4 regions of the Brevibacillus sp. Leaf182 genome follow, and region 1 is predicted to be linked to each of the others. Evidence: riboswitches for the same ligand, from Rfam matches in the RefSeq annotation. Region 1 holds a riboswitch; each other region holds the start of a gene.
What was found. A riboswitch is a leader RNA that binds a small molecule or an ion and turns the genes downstream of it on or off. The one in region 1 is predicted to bind S-adenosylmethionine.

Region 1 (4,211 bases):
CAAGGAGTTCCGGGATTGCTGGATACCTTTGACGCTTTGGACAAAAACCGGATTGCATACGTCGGCGCCGGAAAGGATGCCAGCCGTGCCTATTCTCCTGTATTGATAGAAAAGAACGGCATCAAGATCGCGATTCTCGGCTTCAGCAGGGTCATTCCCGAAACGAGCTGGTATGCAGGGAATTCCCAGGCAGGTATGGCCGCTTCCTATGATCCTACGCTAGCAGTGAAAGCGATCCAAGATGCGAACAACCAAGCAGATCTCGTCGTGGTGATTGCACACTGGGGCAAGGAACGCTCCGATTATCCTGTCGATCATCAAAAAGAGTTGTCTCGTGCCTACATCGATGCTGGTGCAGATTTGATTGTTGGCGGTCATCCTCATGTCCTTCAAGGCTTTGAACGATACAACGACAAATGGATTGCGTACAGTCTCGGCAATTTCATTTTCACACGATCAAACGAACCCAAGACTTGGGAAACGATGGTTCTGCAAGCAAGCTGTACGAAAAGTGGTGATTGTGAGCTGACGATGCTTCCGTTTCACGCAGAATTGGGACAAGCTGTACCCATGAATGAAAGCAACGGCGCTGCCCTGCTAAAACGGATTGAATCCATTTCTGTGAGTGTTGACATCCAAAGCGACGGGCGTGTACAGCCGCGTGCAAAAGCGGTGGAGACTGCCCCCTGACAAAAGAAGCCGTGTTTCTAGCTAACCAGAAATACGGCTCTTCTTGTGATTCCTTTTTCTTACGCAGATTCGATAATCGGGAAGCAGCGCACTTCTAAGCCAAAATCATTTTTCAATAGGGACTCGTGCTCTTCACTGATTCCTGTCACGATCAAACCTGCGCGCAAGACGCCTCCCAAGTCGAATTGGACCTTTAGTTTATGCACGTTGACTCCTGCCTGCTGAAGGAAATGCAAGACACGGTCTGGCGTAGCAGTATGACATGAGCCCTCCATATAACACAGGACGTGTTCTTCCGAGTCCACCGTGACACCAGCTTTGGCAGCCGTTTTTTCTTTCCAGGTAGGATGCGGTGTGAATGGCTGTGTCAATAAATAGGCCAAATCCTCGACGACAGCACTCGCTGTAGGGAGCTCTCCTGCCCCTCTTCCTGTAAACAACAAGTCTCCCACGATGTTGCCGGATAGCTGTACAGCATTAAACGCGTCGTGGATTTGCGCCAACGGATGGCTCAGCGGAAGCATGGTTGGTTCAACAGATAGGCGAATTCCTTTCTCAGCTTGATAGGCCTGCGCGATCAGCTTGATCCGGTATCCCAGCTCGCTCGCAATCCGAATGTGACCTGCTGACAAATCTGCAATTCCTTTGCGAACAACATCTGCTAAAGGCAGTGATTCTCCGTAAACAAGCTGTGCCAAGATATACAACTTGTACATGGCATCAAAGCCTTCTACATCCGAACGAGGGTCTGCTTCCGCATAGCCCAGCTCCTGCGCTTGCTTGAGCACCTCCTGGTAAGAGAGCTGCTCTGCCTCCATTTTCGTCAAAATGAAGTTCGTTGTTCCGTTGAGAATACCGCGAACACCTTGAATATCGTTCGTGCGCAGGAACTGCCGGAGCACGCTCAAGATCGGGATGCCCCCTGCCACACTCGCTTCATAGGCAAGATGCACTTGATGCTGATTGGCCAAATCGACTAGCTCTGTTCCTTTTTTCGCCAGAAGTTCTTTGTTGGCAGTTACTACATGGCATCCCTTTTCGATGAAAGCACGGACGTAGTCATAGGTAGGTTCTACACCGCCCATGACCTCCACCACGATATCCACATCGCTGTTCAATACATCCTCAAAGTCTGTTGTCAGTAAAGTCGGGTCGATAGGAACCGCCCGCTCTTTTTCCGAGTCACGCACCAATGCCTTGACGATCTCAATTCGTTTACCCAGACGAGAAGCCAGCTTCTCCTGTTGCGAACGGATTGTTTTGATTACGCCTCCACCCACTGTCCCCAATCCCAATAATCCCACGCGTACCACTTCTGCACTCATCCTGACCACCCCATACCCCGAATTTTAGATAAAAAGAAAAGCCATCTTCGATAAGAAGAAGGCTTGTTAGCAGCTACTGCTCCTCCTCCTTATCTACCAGGACGTATATGTCCTGCAGGAATTGGCACCTTGTCACAAAATATGCGTGACGGTTGCCGGGCTTCATCGGGCCAGTCCCTCCACCTCTCTGGATAAAGAAAATATGAAATTGAAAAAAACCTTCTTCGCTAAGAAGAAGGTTCATCTACTAATGGAGTAACCCGCTTCTTATCTATCGAGACGAAACGTCTCGCAGGAATTGGCACCTTGTCGCAATATGCAACGGTTGCTGGGCTTCATCGGGCCAGACCCTCCACCTCTCTGGATAAGAACCATTTATGCTGTTGAGCTTTATTCTAAGAAATTCCAAGGCAAGCGTCAACAAAATTCTTTCTTTTCTGATTGCAAGCTGATTTGGCCAGACTTTCAATTGTGGGTGAACAGACTTTCTACCTCTTCCATACTGCAGCAAGTGCAATGAAACACGCCCTCCTGGCATTCCTCAGGCAGCTCTTGTTCCTCGACATATCCGCACCATTGGCAAATCATAAGTTGCATCATCGCACGCCCTCCTTTTCTTTTATCCTGCCCAAAATAAAAAGAGCATTTTCCGTTCGACCGTGACGATCGTTAGAAAATGCCAGAAAAGGAGGGACGCACTTGTCCACTCGCTGTTTTTTGCAAGCCATCTCTAACACCTCCCTATCTCCCGTAGGTCTATCAGTGTCGTCGAAACAGGCAGGTCTCCTGACTATGGGTTCATCGTCTAGCGTCGCCTTCCCCGTCTATTTTGATAGACCAGTGGCTCGTTGGACGCTGACTCTCCTCTTACAGTGGCGGGACCGTGTCGGAATTGCACCGAGCTTCCCTATTATCCTTTTGGCGAATTGGTACGCCCTAAGGAACCTGTTTCCATCTATGAAATTGTCTTTTCTCACTACTATTCTCAGATTCTACCTTATTTTTCCTTGTTTTGCGAACATTGCTCGTGGGCCAGTAGCCATTCCTTTCGCCACAAGCCACCCGAATAGCCTGTTAAACTCCCGTTTGCTCCTATAATTCTGTGACAGGGTACGATGATGTTCAGCCGATTTTTTCCGTTGGCATTCCCGACAGCCCTCACCGCATTTTCCTTCCCAATCAACGCGGCTAGCTCCGTGTACGTAATCTTGTGCGCATAGGGAAGGGTGGTCAATGTGTGCCAGACTGTTTTCTGAAAGTCTGTCCCTTTCATACACAGGGGAACAGAAAAGGACTGTCTCTCGCCGGAAAAATATTCGTCCAACTGTTGCCGACAAACGAGGAGAGGCTCTAGACATTTGTCTTCTTGTTCACGCAAAATGGGTTCGTCCCGATCTGTGAACATGATCGAACATACCCCGTCTTCTGTCCCACTGATTTCCAAGATGCCGAGTGGCGAAACATAATCAATTGTCTGTAATCTCTCCATACAAGACCTACCCTAGATACCGATCTTTCAAAATGGTTCTGTGGTGAGCTTCATGTCCAGCAATCACATAGGCCAACGTCCTTGCAGATAGCTTGTTTCCGTTGGCAAGGCCTGTACGCAACCACGCTTCTGGAGAGATTCCGCGAACCTGCGCGATGGTGGAAGCCCGAACGGCCTTATACTCTTCCACTAAATCAGAGAGGTCTCTTCGCTGAAAACACCCGTGTTCGACAAAAGCATTCTCATCAAAACCAGCGAGGGGTGTCTGATCTCCTCTCGCGATTCTCAGCAAGCGATAGCTCATGATGCGTTCTGCATCGATGAGATGACCCAAAACCTCTTTTACCGTCCATTTGCCTGGCGCATACCGATAATCAATTTGCTCAGGCGCTAGTGACGAAAATAACGCGACTTGCCTCTCTCCTTGTTGTGTGAGGATCGTTTGCAGATCCCCCTCCGGTACAAGTCCAATATAATAATCAAAATATGCAGCGTATTCATCCTGCTCTGGTCGTTTGAGCATGTATTTCCCACTCCTCTTCATTCAGTTTGGATAGACAAATTATACCACTATGCATCCTCAGCCAAGCATTTCTTGTCCAATACGAACGAACCCGCCTAATCCTCACAGGCGGGTGAGCTTCACCATTATACGCTATGTAAGCCTTCAAACAGTAGAACCCTTGCCGGGGCTGCATCCGTGCCGA
Region 2 (4,211 bases), on a different contig from region 1:
CCCCAGATGAGCTGGATGAGATTTTGCAAGCCTTGCATTCCGTAGGGATTGATCATGTCACAGGTTTTATCGACAGCGGCAAGCTACTGGAAGGCGAAGTGTCTGCACTCGAGACAATCAAAGAGGTAACACCGTTGGAGATTGCCGAACAGGTGAAAAAGGGAGAGGTTCACGTAGTAGATGTACGTAATCTCTCTGAGTGGAAGGAAGGACACATTCCAGATGCACAGCACATCATGCTCGGTACGCTCGCTATGCGGCTGGAGGAAATTCCTCACGATAAGCCGCTTCTCGTACAGTGCCGTTCCGGTGCTCGTTCCGCTATTGGAGCAAGCATTCTTCAGGCAAATGGATTCAAGGATGTCATGAATTTGAGCGGCGGAATCTTGAGATGGCAAATAGATGGCTTGGCAGTTGTAGAACGAGGATAAAACGAAGTGAGGTGTTGCAAAGGGTGAGCGTATGACTATCGACCTTGTGATCACACTGTTTGTTATCGGTTTCGCGGGATCATTTATCTCTGGTCTCGTCGGAATCGGGGGCTCCATCATCAAGTATCCGATGCTTCTGTACATTCCGCCCGCCTTTGGATTCGTTGCTTACACAGCTCACGAGGTATCCGGAATAAGTGCAGTCCAAGTATTTTTTGCCACCCTAGCTGCTGTTTGGACTCTGCGCAAAGATAAGCTTATTCATTACCAACTCGTACTGTATATGGGAAGTTCAATTATTGTCGGGAGCTTGCTTGGGGGATATGGAGGAAAATATCTTTCGGCAGAAGCCATCAATATCGTTTACGCCATCCTGGCTACCCTTGCTGTAATCTTGATGTTCCTGCCAAAAAAGCGAGTGGACGAGCGAGAACAGACAGAGGTTCTCTTTCATAAACCTACAGCCGTATTATCCGCTTTGATTGTCGGAGGCGCCTCAGGAATTGTCGGAGCTGCTGGCGCTTTTATTTTGGTTCCCATCATGTTGATCATCCTTAAGATCCCGACAAGGGTTACAATAGCTTCATCTCTTGCCATTACCTTTCTTTCTTCCATCGGTTCGACGGTAGGGAAAGGGATGGCGGGGGACATATTGCTGTGGCCATCCGTGATCATGGTAATCGCCAGTATCATGGCAGCGCCACTGGGTACGATGGTCAGCAAACGTTTGGACACACGGATTCTCCAAACCATTCTTGCCTTGTTGATCCTAGCCACCACGATTAAGATTTGGGCTGACATCCTCCTATTCAAACGTGTGTGAAGATTTACTTTTTTCATAAATAAAATAAAGAAAAATCAATTGTCATTGAACAGCATTGACATATCCGAGTAAAATGATAAGATAAAAAAGAATTTTACGATGAAACAAAATTTCATAGAACATTCTTATCGAGAGTGGTGGAGGGACTGGCCCGATGAAACCCGGCAACCTTGGTCTAATTGACCTTACGGTGCTAATTCCTGCGGAGTAATTCTGCGAGATGAGAAGGTGGGAACCGTGCAATTACCCCTCTTCTTTTCGGAGAGGGGTTTTCTGTATTTATAATTCGTAGTATTCACATCTATTTACTTACTATTATACAAAGGAGGAAACAATGTGCTTCATTATGCGGTCAAGCGTGGCTTTCTTATGATCGTTACGCTGTGGATTATTGTCACGGTGACGTTTGTGACCATGCACCTGATTCCGGGTGACCCGTTCGCGTCTGACGCCAAAATGCTTCCAGAAGAAGTGGTAAAGAACATGCGGGCGGAGTACAACCTGGATCAGCCAATCACGGTACAGTACCTGCTCTATCTGAAAGGTTTACTACAGTTTGACTTGGGGCCATCTATCCAGTCCAAGACGAGGGATGTGAACACGTTGATTGCAGAGGGATTTCCCGCCTCGGCTGTTCTGGGACTCCAGTCGTTTATTGTCGCGCTGGCAGGTGGAATCACACTCGGAATCGTAGCGGCACTCTATCACAATCGAACGCTGGATTTCTTATCTATGTTTGCAGCCATCATCGGGATCTCTGTCCCCAGTTTTATTCTGGCGCCACTGTTGATTAAGTACTTGGCGGTCAAATGGGAGCTTCTTCCTGTTGCTGCGTGGGGGAGCTGGGAACACTCGATTCTTCCAACGCTTGCGCTCGCTATCGGTCCGCTTGCCATTATCGCTCGTTTCGTACGAGCCAGCATGCTTGAGGTTTGGCAACAGGAATACATAAGTACGGCGGAGGCGAAAGGGCTTGGCACCTTTTCCATTGTCATTAGACACGGGATGCGCAATGCCATACTGCCGGTTCTTACCTTTATCGGACCACTGTTTGCCAACCTGATGACCGGAACCTTTGTGGTGGAAAAGATTTTCGCCATTCCCGGGCTCGGCAAATACTTCGTGGAAAGCATTTTTAACCGCGATTACCCCGTTATTTTGGGGACGACCGTGTTTTACAGCTTTGTGCTCATTTTTACTTTGTACATCATCGACCTGCTGTATCGGGTGATTGACCCGCGCATCAGATTGACGAGTGGAGGGAAGTAACGACATGGCCAATCAGGCAACACAGCTAGACTCCCTGTTTCGACCAGTAGACCGAAACCGACTATCCGAAGGAATTCGCGAACGTCCCAGCCTAGGGTACTGGCAGGAGGTATTGCAGCGAGTATTCCACAACAAGCTGGCCATGCTCGGGTTTTTCCTGCTCGCAGCAGTGGTGACTCTCTCGATCATCGGACCGATGCTCGTACCCCATAGCCCGCATGAACAGTCATTGACGAAGGGTAATCTGCCACTGTCGGGCGAGCACTGGTTTGGAACGGATGACTTGGGTCGGGACATGTGGGCACGTACCTGGGTAGGTGGTCAAATCTCTTTGTTTATTGGTGTGGCGGCAGCTGCCATTGACCTAGTGATCGGCGTAATCATCGGCGGGATATCTGGTTACATGGCAGGGAGGAACAAGCTGGGAGATCGTGTGGACAACATCCTGATGCGGTTAGCTGAAATTCTATACAGCATTCCGTATCTGCTAGTGGTAATCCTGCTGATGGTGGTTCTGGAGCCTGGTCTCACAACGATCATTATTGCCCTTTCACTAACCGGCTGGGTCGGCATGGCGCGCCTGGTCAGAGGGCAAATCATGCAGATCAAGCGTCAGGAGTTTGTACTGGCGGCAGAAAAGCTGGGTACCTCGCATGCCAAAATCATCAGGAAGCATCTGCTGCCGAATACGATCGGCGTCATCATCGTCAACCTGACTTTTACGATCCCGCACGCGATTTTCGCCGAATCGTTTCTCAGCTTTCTTGGGCTGGGTGTACAGGCGCCAACCGCTAGCTGGGGAACCATGGCTAACGACGCGCTGGCGGTTATGCTGAGCGGACAGTGGTGGCGGCTGTTTTTTCCGGGATTCATGATTTCGCTTACCATGTTCGCGTGCAATGCACTCGGGGACGGTTTGCAGGACGCACTGGACCCGCGGATCAGGAAATGAGGAGGAGTACATCGTGAAACCATTGTTGGAAGTAGATCAGCTACGCGTCTCCTTTCGCACGTACGGTGGAGAGGTGCAGGCAGTAAGAGGGGTTTCCTTTTCTGTGAAGGAAGGAGAGACGCTGGCGATTGTCGGGGAAAGCGGATGCGGAAAAAGTGTGACTGCTCGGGCATTGATGGGGATGATTCCGCCGCGATCCGGTCAGGTAAAAGGTGGCAGCATTCGGTTTCGCGGGCGTGAACTGACTGGGCTGACGAAGCTGGAATGGCAGCAGGTTCGCGGCTCGCAGATCGGCATGATTTTCCAAGACCCGATGACTTCGCTGAACCCCACGATGAAAATCGGTTTACAGATTGCGGAAGGGCTGATCAAACATCGAAAGCAGACGAAGTCGCAAGCAAAGGAAGAGACACTGAAACTGCTAGAGAGAGTGGGCATTCCGGAAGCGGCGAGGCGTTTTGAACAATATCCGCACGAGCTAAGCGGAGGCATGCGGCAGCGTGTTGGAATCGCTATGGCGCTTGCTTGCCAACCGCAGTTGGTTGTCGCCGACGAACCGACGACAGCGCTCGACGTGACCATTCAGGCACAGATTCTTCGTCTGATGAGGGAGTTGCAGGAGCAGTTAAACACGTCGATCATTTTGATCACCCACGATCTGGGCGTTGTTGCAGAGGTGGCCGATCATGTAGCGGTCATGTACGCAGGCGTAGTGGTGGAGAGCGGCCCTGTGGGA
Region 3 (4,211 bases), 130 kb from region 1:
GACCCTCAAGGAGCGAACGCTGTCGTAACGGCAGACCCTGCTATCGTACAGCGGTTACGTGAAATGAGAGATGATATTCGTCGCGGCCATCCTGTTGCTGGAATCACGGAAGAGTTGGCAGATATCGTAGGTCGGATCATTCCCCAACTGCCGCGCAGTGTGCAGCCTCGCGAAGAAACCCCTTCTCAAGTAAAAGAAAAACGCATGCACAAAGAGCCGCAAGGACAAAACAAGATCAACGCAAATCGTACAGGAACACCTTAACAGAAAAGAGGTATCCCCCCGGATTTAAGCCCGGGAGAATACCTCTTTTTCTTTATAGACTGGTGTTTCAGATGGTAAATGATCCAAAGCTTGCTTCAAATCTGCCACTAAATCATCGAAATCCTCTAAACCGGCTGACAACCTGATCAAACCATCTGTGATTCCCCTTGCTGCTCTTTCCTCAGCAGGCATCGCTGCATGTGACATCGTAGCTGGGTACGAGAGAATCGTTTCGACTGCCCCGAGGCTGACAGCCACAATCGGCAATTTTACGCGATCAAACAACGCTTTTGCTCGCTCGCGGTTCCCTACATCAAAAGAAAGAACAGCCCCATGACCCGTCGCTTGTTGTGTTTGAATCAAATGACCGGGATGATCCGCCAGTCCTGTATAGTAGACTCCGCTTACTTGTGGATGCGAAGATAACCAGTCAGCCAAGCTTGCGGCTGTTTTCGTGCTCACATCCAATCGGGCTTTCAATGTTTTGAGCCCACGCATCACGAGCCAGCAATCCTGCACACCCAGAATCGCTCCCATGCCATTCTGGATAAAGTAGAGCTGCTCCCCCAACGCAGCCTCTCTGGTTACAGCCAGACCTGCCACGACGTCGCTATGCCCTCCGATAAACTTCGTTGCACTATGAATGACCACATCCGCGCCAAGCTCTAATGGCCGCTGGTAATACGGGGTAAGAAACGTATTATCGACTATGACGAGCAAGTTGTGCTCCTTTGCGATACGAGAAACTGCTGCAATGTCTGTCACCTTTAAGGTGGGATTGGAGGGACTCTCCAGGTATACCCCTTTCGTCGCCGGTGTAATGGCCGCACGAACGGCTTCTGTATCTGTTGCATCCACGAACGTAACGGAGATGCCCATTCTCGACAATACCTTTGTCAAAAACCGAAACGTGCCACCGTATACATCTTCCGCCACTACAACATGGTCTCCAGCTGAAAACAACATGAACACGCTGGAAATGGCAGCCATGCCAGATGAGAACGCGAAACCGCGTGCGCCTCCCTCCAGAGACGCAATGGCTTCCTCCAAAGCCTGCCTGGTCGGATTGCCTGATCTGGCATAATCAAATGTACCTGGCTGATCGATATCAGCCTGATGAAACGTGGAAGCCTGATAAATCGGAACCGACGACGCACCTGTGAACGGGTCAATGCAAGTTGAACCGTGGAGGAGCTTGGTTGCAAAATTCATCGTACACTCCCCCCTACGACCAAACTAGCATTCAATGCCTGAAACAAATCGGCTACGACATCATCTGGATGCTCGATGCCAACCGACAGTCGCAACAATCGATCACAAACACCGACATGCTCTCGTACTTCTTGCGGGATATCGGCGTGAGTCTGCGTCGCCGGATACGTACACAATGACTCGACGCCACCCAGACTTTCGGCAAAGGACACAATTTGCAGATTTTGCAAAAACAATCCCACCTGCTCTGCATCACGTACACGGAACGATACCATCCCACTATGCCCAGTCGCTTGATTCACCTGGATCTCATGCCCCGGATGCTCGGGCAGACCTGGATAAAACACCTCCGCAACTGCTGGATGCTCACGCAGCTTTTCCGCTACAATCAAGGCATTGGATTGATGGCGCTCCATCCGCAATGCCAATGTTTTCATCCCGCGAACGAGCAGCCAACAATCTTGTGGTCCGAGCACTGCACCGATTGAATTGTGCAAAAACCGGATTTTTTCCGACAACTCTCCCCCCTTTGTGACGATGAGTCCAGCCAGCACATCATTATGTCCTGCCAAATACTTGGTCGCACTATGTAAGACGATATCTGCACCAAGCTCTAGTGGGCGTTGACAATACGGGGTTAAGAATGTGTTGTCTACAATCGTGAGGAGCCCGTGCTGCTTCGCCAATTGCGTTACTGCTCGAATATCGGTAATCTGCATGAGCGGATTGGTTGGTGTCTCAACGAAGATGGCCTTTGTATTTGGAAGAATCGCATTTTTGAGTGCACCTATGTCACGCAAATCCACGTATGAAAACGTCAGACCGTAGCGAGAGAGCACTTGCTCGAACAATCGATAGGTTCCCCCGTACAGATCGAGTGAAACGATCAGATGATCCCCTTGGGAAAACAAGCCCATGACAGTATGAACAGCAGCCATTCCTGAGGCGCAAGCGAATCCTGCATCCCCTGATTCCGCTTCAGCGATGGTCTCCTCCAATATGGTGCGAGTAGGATTAGCTGTGCGTGTATAATCATATCCAGTGCTCTGGCCCAAGGCAGGATGGCGATAAGCCGTTGCATAGTAAACAGGAAAGCTCACCGCCCCTGTTTTTTCGTCTCTGCCTACTCCCGCCTGAATCAACTTTGTTTCCAATTTCATGTCTGTTTCTCTCCCTCCAATAGTGTACGAGGGCATCAAAAAAGCCCTCTTTCCTCTGAAAGAAGGCTTTGTTTACGTCGCCGTAAGCAAATCCTTCTCATCTTTCAGAGTTTGATAACTCTGCAGGAATTAGCACCATTATCTCCCTGTTAATATACAGGTGATTGGTTGCCGGGCATCATCGGGCCAGTCCCTCCGCCGCTCTGGATAAGAAGATTGCTATTCAATTCGATTGAACCTAATACTAAAGGATCGGCAGGATTCTTGTCAACAATTTATTTCCACCCGTTAATTTGCATCTTTCAAGGCGGTCATAACTTGATTGTCCAGCTTCGCTGCCGCGTTTTTGTCATACGTCTTTTCATATTGTGGTTCTACGGAAATACGGGAACCATAAAACATAATATCACGAACGGCCTCAATTTTGATTTCTGCCATGGCCAGCTTGAGCGGAACACCTTCCAGTCGGTCTGTTTTGACGGTGGCACGACCATTAATGGCAAAAGATGAGCCGGCACCGATCAAATGCAGGACAACTTGCGGTTCCTTCGCAATATTAGCCAAAATACGTGAGCGATTATCCACGGCAAAACGAATCGTATCGGCGCTGACAGCATACGTCCAGGACAAGGAGCTGAGCGATGGTGCCCCTGACTCATGATCTACTGTGCCCAAGGTAACAAAACGCTCCTTTTGCAAGAGCTGGAATAAATCTTCGGAAAGAGATTGGGAAACAGTTTCAGCCATTTCAAAGCCTCCTAACAAACGTTTTGTACGTTCATTTTACCCTTCGCATAGCGGATAGGCAAACGTTTCCTCTCCACCTTGATTCTGGTTGTCTTTTTCCCTAGACTGGTAGGTAACGATACCGAATGATGGAAGGGGATGGACAGCTTGTCGCCTACAGACCGCCTCATGCAGCAAATTGACCAAGTTCTTGAAGAGCTTCAGGAAGTTCGGAAGGTAAATGAGCGGATGCATAAAATTGCAATGTTCCTGGAAGATATTCGACTAGCAGACGTGATCCAAAATTACACAGCCCCGCGCAAGCTGCTCTGGATCAATTTCCTCGCAGGTCTTGCCCGGGGTCTGGGATTGACGATTGGTACTGCTATCGTTTTGGCTTTCCTCGGCTCCCTCTTGACGCAATTTCTTTCAATCCCCATTCTCGGGGATTACATCAGACAATTGGTGGAGTACGTCGAGACTTACAAGCAGCGACCTTAACGCTAGAGACTAGTCTCTGTCGTCGTCATGATCTTCGTCGTCGTCATCGTCCTGATCATTATCGTCATCATGATGTTTGTCGTGCTTTTTCCAATAGCCATACGCGTTGCCGTTGGGATGCTTATCTTTCTGCTTCCCTTTTTCTTTTTTCTTTTTGTCATCATCGTCGTCTTCATCCTCGTCTGTTGGCTTCACAGGCTCGACAATGACTTTTGTGCTTAATGCAACGTCAGCTTTCTTAACCAGCTTATCGTCTTCATACAATGCGAATTGAATCGATTTGGCGCTAAAGGAACGATTCTTGTAAGATAACGTCAAAGAAAACTCACCTTTGTCATTCGGTTCAAT
Region 4 (4,211 bases), on a different contig from region 1:
GGGCGTTACTCATTCATATTGAATTCGTGAATCAGACAGAAGATGTCGTAAACATCTCCTATGAGGAGACTCACTAGTCAGCGAGCTGTTCCATCTCTTTCATCATGACTTCCATGTCCATGTCAGCTGCCATCCCGTACGCGCGGCGCATGTTTCCCTCTCCATCAACAAGGAACATACGAGCCGTATGAGCATAAGATCCATCTGGCTGCTTCATGACCATCAGACCAAAGTCCTTCGTCACTTTTTCTACAGCCTGAGCGTCCCCGCGCAGGAACTTCCAGCCACTCTGATCTGCCTTGAACTTGGCTGCATACTCCTGCAAGACTTCCGGCGTATCATTATCAGGGTCAAAGGAGATAGAGATAAACTCTACTTTGTCTCCGAACAGTCCCTTTTCCTTCAACTGATCTTGCAGCTTGGCCATGTTGTACGTAGTAGCCGGACAAATATCCGGGCACTTGGTAAACATAAACTCGACCAGCCGTACCTTGCCAGCACTTTGATTAAACGTGTAGGTTGTTCCGTCACTGTTGTCTAAGGTGAAGTCCGCGATGGGCTTCAACACTTCGATCTTCTCTTCTGTCATGTACTTATAACCAAATACTCCGACGATAGCCAAAAGGATAATACCAGCTAACACAGGAAACCAATGTTTTTTTATCGCAGATTCCTGCTGCAATTGTGTTCCTTCACTCACGGGTTGCTTCCTCCCTGCTTGTCCCATGCGAGATGCCTCCTGATTACACTCGGGAGGCATTTCACACTGTTTCTATCTCTTCTTACTGTTCCACTTCACCTGGCCATGCGAGCATGCCGCCAACCATATTCGCCACGTCATATCCTTGTTCACTCAAATACGCTGTAGCATTATGGCTTCTGGCACCACTACGGCAAACCATCACAATCGGAGTGTTCTTATCCAGCTCATCGATACGGTGCGGCAAAAAGCCGAGTGGGATCAGCTTTGCCTCTTTAATGTGACCTGCATTCCACTCATCGACTTCACGTACATCAATGACTTGCAGTTCCTCTTTGGCTTCCAGCTTTTCCAACAGCTCTTGTGGTGTAATTTCCTTTACTCCATGGCTCATCGCTATTTATCCTCCTATATGTACGATCAGATCAGTTGTAACCACCTCCATGATATCACACGCTTTTTTACTTTTCTAACGCGAAGAGCACTTGGCTTCACTATCCATCCATGCTCCCTATTTTCTACCATTATCTCCTATTTCACTGCGGCAGTAGCCACACGGGATGTGAACAGCTTGAGGCAAAAGCGTTACAAATTAATGGCATGAGTGAACACCTTTCATCCCTATATACACAAAAACCTCCCTGATAACTTACGATTATGCGTTGACATCAAGGTTTTATTTTCATACAATTACGACAACAACTTTTTCTCATCAAGAGCGGTGGAGGGACAGGCCCTACGAAACCCGGCAACCAGCAGACTAGCTGCATGGTGCTAATTCCTGCAGAATCCAGTGATTCTGAGAGATGAACACAAGCCCGTGCATGATCGGAGCCTTCTTCTTCTCAGGAGAATGCTCCGTTTTTTTATTAGCCGATTTCCCATAGTAAAAGGAGAGATGGACATGTCCGATCAACAACAATGGAAGCCAGAAACACTTGCGGTCCACGGTGGGCAGGAGGTTGACCCTGTAACAGGCTCACGTGCTGTTCCGATCTATCAGACGACCTCCTATGTTTTCCGCGATACGGAGCATGCAGCCAATCTGTTTGGCCTAAAAGAGTTTGGGAACATCTATACACGTATCATGAATCCGACCCAGGATGTGTTTGAGAAGCGTGTTGCCCTGCTCGAAGGTGGAGTTGGTGCACTCGCGACTGCATCTGGGCAAGCTGCCATTACATTCGCCATCTTAAATATTGCGCATGCAGGAGACGAGATCGTCGCTTCCAGCAGCCTCTACGGCGGTACCTACAATCTGTTCGCCCACACGCTTCCCCGCCTCGGTATCAAGGTTCATTTTGCTGATCAATCCAATCCGGAAAATTTCCGTGCCTATATCAATGAAAAGACAAAAGCTGTGTTTTGCGAAACGATCGGCAATCCGCGCATTGATGTCGCTGATATCGAGGCCATCGCCCATATTGCCCACGAAAATGGTGTTCCTTTGATCGTGGACAATACCTTCGCGACTCCAATTTTATGCCGTCCTTTTGAGCACGGGGCCGATATTGTCGTGCACTCCACTACCAAATTCATCGGCGGACACGGAACAGCAATAGGCGGTATCATCGTAGACTCTGGAAAATTCGACTGGAACAACGGAAAATTCCCAGGTCTGACTACACCAGACCCAAGCTACCATGGTGTTGTCTATACAGAGGCAGTCGGTCCACTCGCCTATATTATCAAGGCACGCGTCCAGCTCCAGCGCGATATTGGAGCGGCTGTCGCCCCAATCAATTCCTTCTTGTTCCTGCAAGGATTAGAAACCCTGCATCTGCGCATCGAGCGGCATAGCCAGAACGCCTTGGCAGTAGCCCAATTCCTCGCCAATCACTCTGCCGTGGAGTGGGTGAGTTATCCGGGGCTGGAGTCTGACTCCCAGCATGAATTGGCACAAAAGTATTTACCAAAAGGTGCTGGTGCGATCCTGACCTTTGGAATTCGCGGTGGCGTTGAGGCAGGAAAAACATTGATCGAATCAGTGAAGCTGTTCTCCCATCTCGCAAATGTCGGGGACTCCAAGTCACTCATCATTCATCCAGCCAGCACAACACATCAGCAGATGACAGAAGAAGAGCAGGTAGCAGCCGGAGTGACCCCGGGACTTATTCGCCTCTCAGTCGGCACAGAATCGATCGACGATATCCTCTCTGATCTGGAGCAAGCACTACAGCGTGCGTTTCAATTATCTACGGTAGGTTAACCATACTTTTTGAAGAAAGAAGAATCATGATCTCTTTGGATAGAGATTTGTGATTCTTCTTTTCCTTTTCTACTTCCATTCGAAAAATGTTGAATTTCACATTCGTTATTTATAAAATACATAATCATGTACAAATTTTGGAAGGATGATCACATGAAGATTTTGAACATTGGCAGTGAACGAACGACCTATCGGGTTGAGCTCTCGTATTCTCCTTTATTCGAAGCTGCCTTGGGAATCGCTGCCGCTACCTACGATCAATTGCATCACACGATGGAACACCCTCCTGCCTACTGGCGTCAACTGTTGGACGAGCTATCACCCTCTGTACAGCAAGAGGTCGACTATGCGAAGGAACACAACACATGGAAGACACTTTTGCAACTGCTCGATCTTTGCCCTTTCGCTGATCTGGATTCCTTTCTCTCGTACGTCAGAGAGCTCTCAACAGAACAGCTCCGATACGAGGCCCTCCCTTATCTAGGTGAAAATATGCAGGAAGCACGGCGAAAGGCTGCACAAGGAAACAAGGAGGAATGCGCCGCTTTACAGGAAGCTTGTCGTGCGCATCTCTTTTTTGAATCGTATATCGGACATATTACTTCCGTTGATGCAGAAGAGCTGCGGAGTCATATTCTCCGATTGATGGAAGGCTGGTATACCACGCATATCAAGCCGCGTGAGGAAGAGATCGTTCGTATGCTAGAACGGGATTGGTCGCAAAAGCAAAGCAAACTAGGAAAGCTCAACCCGGAAGCCTTGGTGGAGTATGCGACGGGATCGAGCTACCTCCCAGAACCTGCGGTGACACGCGTATTGCTGATTCCACAAGCGATTTATCGCCCGTGGACCGTACAGGCCGATGCTGTCGGGACGAAAATTTTTTATTACCCTGTTGCCGACGAAAATTTGCATGATGCTGTAGATCCTAATCAGCCACCACCTTCACTGGTGCAAGCCTTAAAAGCACTCGGAGATGAGCACAGACTGCGCATGGTCAAAATGCTGGCGGAAAAGGACCTGAGCCTGCAAGAGATAACAGATCAACTCTCCATGGCGAAATCGACAGTGCACCATCACCTGTCCATGCTGCGGTCTGCCCATCTCGTTGAAACAGCAGGCTCCCGTTACAGACTCCGCCGTCATACCCTGGACAAGCTTCCCCTGATGTGGGATGAATTCCTAGACAGGAGCACCCCATGAACCAAACCGCGGTCCAAGCCTCTGTCTGGCAGCAGCGTTCTTATCGTTGGATTCTTTTCGGTCAGCTCATTTCAGAACTCGGCGCCTCACTCGGTACCC

Region 2: it holds a riboswitch for S-adenosylmethionine, as region 1 does, so the genes downstream of both, ASG16_RS27460 (ABC transporter permease) here and ASG16_RS22250 (homoserine dehydrogenase family protein) in region 1, are expected to answer to the same signal.
Region 3: it holds a riboswitch for S-adenosylmethionine, as region 1 does, so the genes downstream of both, ASG16_RS21640 (aminotransferase class I/II-fold pyridoxal phosphate-dependent enzyme) here and ASG16_RS22250 (homoserine dehydrogenase family protein) in region 1, are expected to answer to the same signal.
Region 4: it holds a riboswitch for S-adenosylmethionine, as region 1 does, so the genes downstream of both, ASG16_RS02465 (homocysteine synthase) here and ASG16_RS22250 (homoserine dehydrogenase family protein) in region 1, are expected to answer to the same signal.

The regions. Positions count from the first base shown of each region.
Region 1 covers NZ_LMPN02000031.1:166,360-170,570, reverse strand. Annotated here, with positions in the region: gene ASG16_RS22255 (CapA family protein) at 1-690, shown strand, start outside; gene ASG16_RS22250 (homoserine dehydrogenase family protein) at 750-2,015, opposite strand; SAM riboswitch class I at 2,102-2,213, opposite strand; SAM riboswitch class I at 2,280-2,386, opposite strand; gene ASG16_RS31565 (hypothetical protein) at 2,481-2,615, opposite strand; cobalamin riboswitch at 2,775-2,979, opposite strand; gene ASG16_RS22245 (methylated-DNA--[protein]-cysteine S-methyltransferase) at 3,013-3,504, opposite strand; gene ASG16_RS22240 (DinB family protein) at 3,512-4,027, opposite strand; gene ASG16_RS22235 (cyclase family protein) at 4,153-4,211, opposite strand, start outside.
Region 2 covers NZ_LMPN02000036.1:238,603-242,813, forward strand. Annotated here, with positions in the region: gene ASG16_RS27450 (MBL fold metallo-hydrolase) at 1-431, shown strand, start outside; gene ASG16_RS27455 (sulfite exporter TauE/SafE family protein) at 463-1,254, shown strand; SAM riboswitch class I at 1,377-1,481, shown strand; gene ASG16_RS27460 (ABC transporter permease) at 1,591-2,523, shown strand; gene ASG16_RS27465 (ABC transporter permease) at 2,528-3,475, shown strand; gene ASG16_RS27470 (ABC transporter ATP-binding protein) at 3,489-4,211, shown strand, end outside.
Region 3 covers NZ_LMPN02000031.1:39,508-43,718, reverse strand. Annotated here, with positions in the region: gene ASG16_RS21650 (YhcN/YlaJ family sporulation lipoprotein) at 1-264, shown strand, start outside; gene ASG16_RS21645 (trans-sulfuration enzyme family protein) at 289-1,476, opposite strand; gene ASG16_RS21640 (aminotransferase class I/II-fold pyridoxal phosphate-dependent enzyme) at 1,473-2,636, opposite strand; SAM riboswitch class I at 2,731-2,850, opposite strand; gene ASG16_RS21635 (pyridoxamine 5'-phosphate oxidase family protein) at 2,925-3,383, opposite strand; gene ASG16_RS21630 (DUF5665 domain-containing protein) at 3,522-3,863, shown strand; gene ASG16_RS21625 (hypothetical protein) at 3,873-4,211, opposite strand, start outside.
Region 4 covers NZ_LMPN02000014.1:77,885-82,095, forward strand. Annotated here, with positions in the region: gene ASG16_RS02450 (YqzG/YhdC family protein) at 1-77, shown strand, start outside; gene ASG16_RS02455 (SCO family protein) at 74-700, opposite strand; gene ASG16_RS02460 (rhodanese-like domain-containing protein) at 783-1,094, opposite strand; SAM riboswitch class I at 1,407-1,513, shown strand; gene ASG16_RS02465 (homocysteine synthase) at 1,605-2,909, shown strand; gene ASG16_RS02470 (ArsR/SmtB family transcription factor) at 3,063-4,112, shown strand; gene ASG16_RS02475 (MFS transporter) at 4,109-4,211, shown strand, end outside.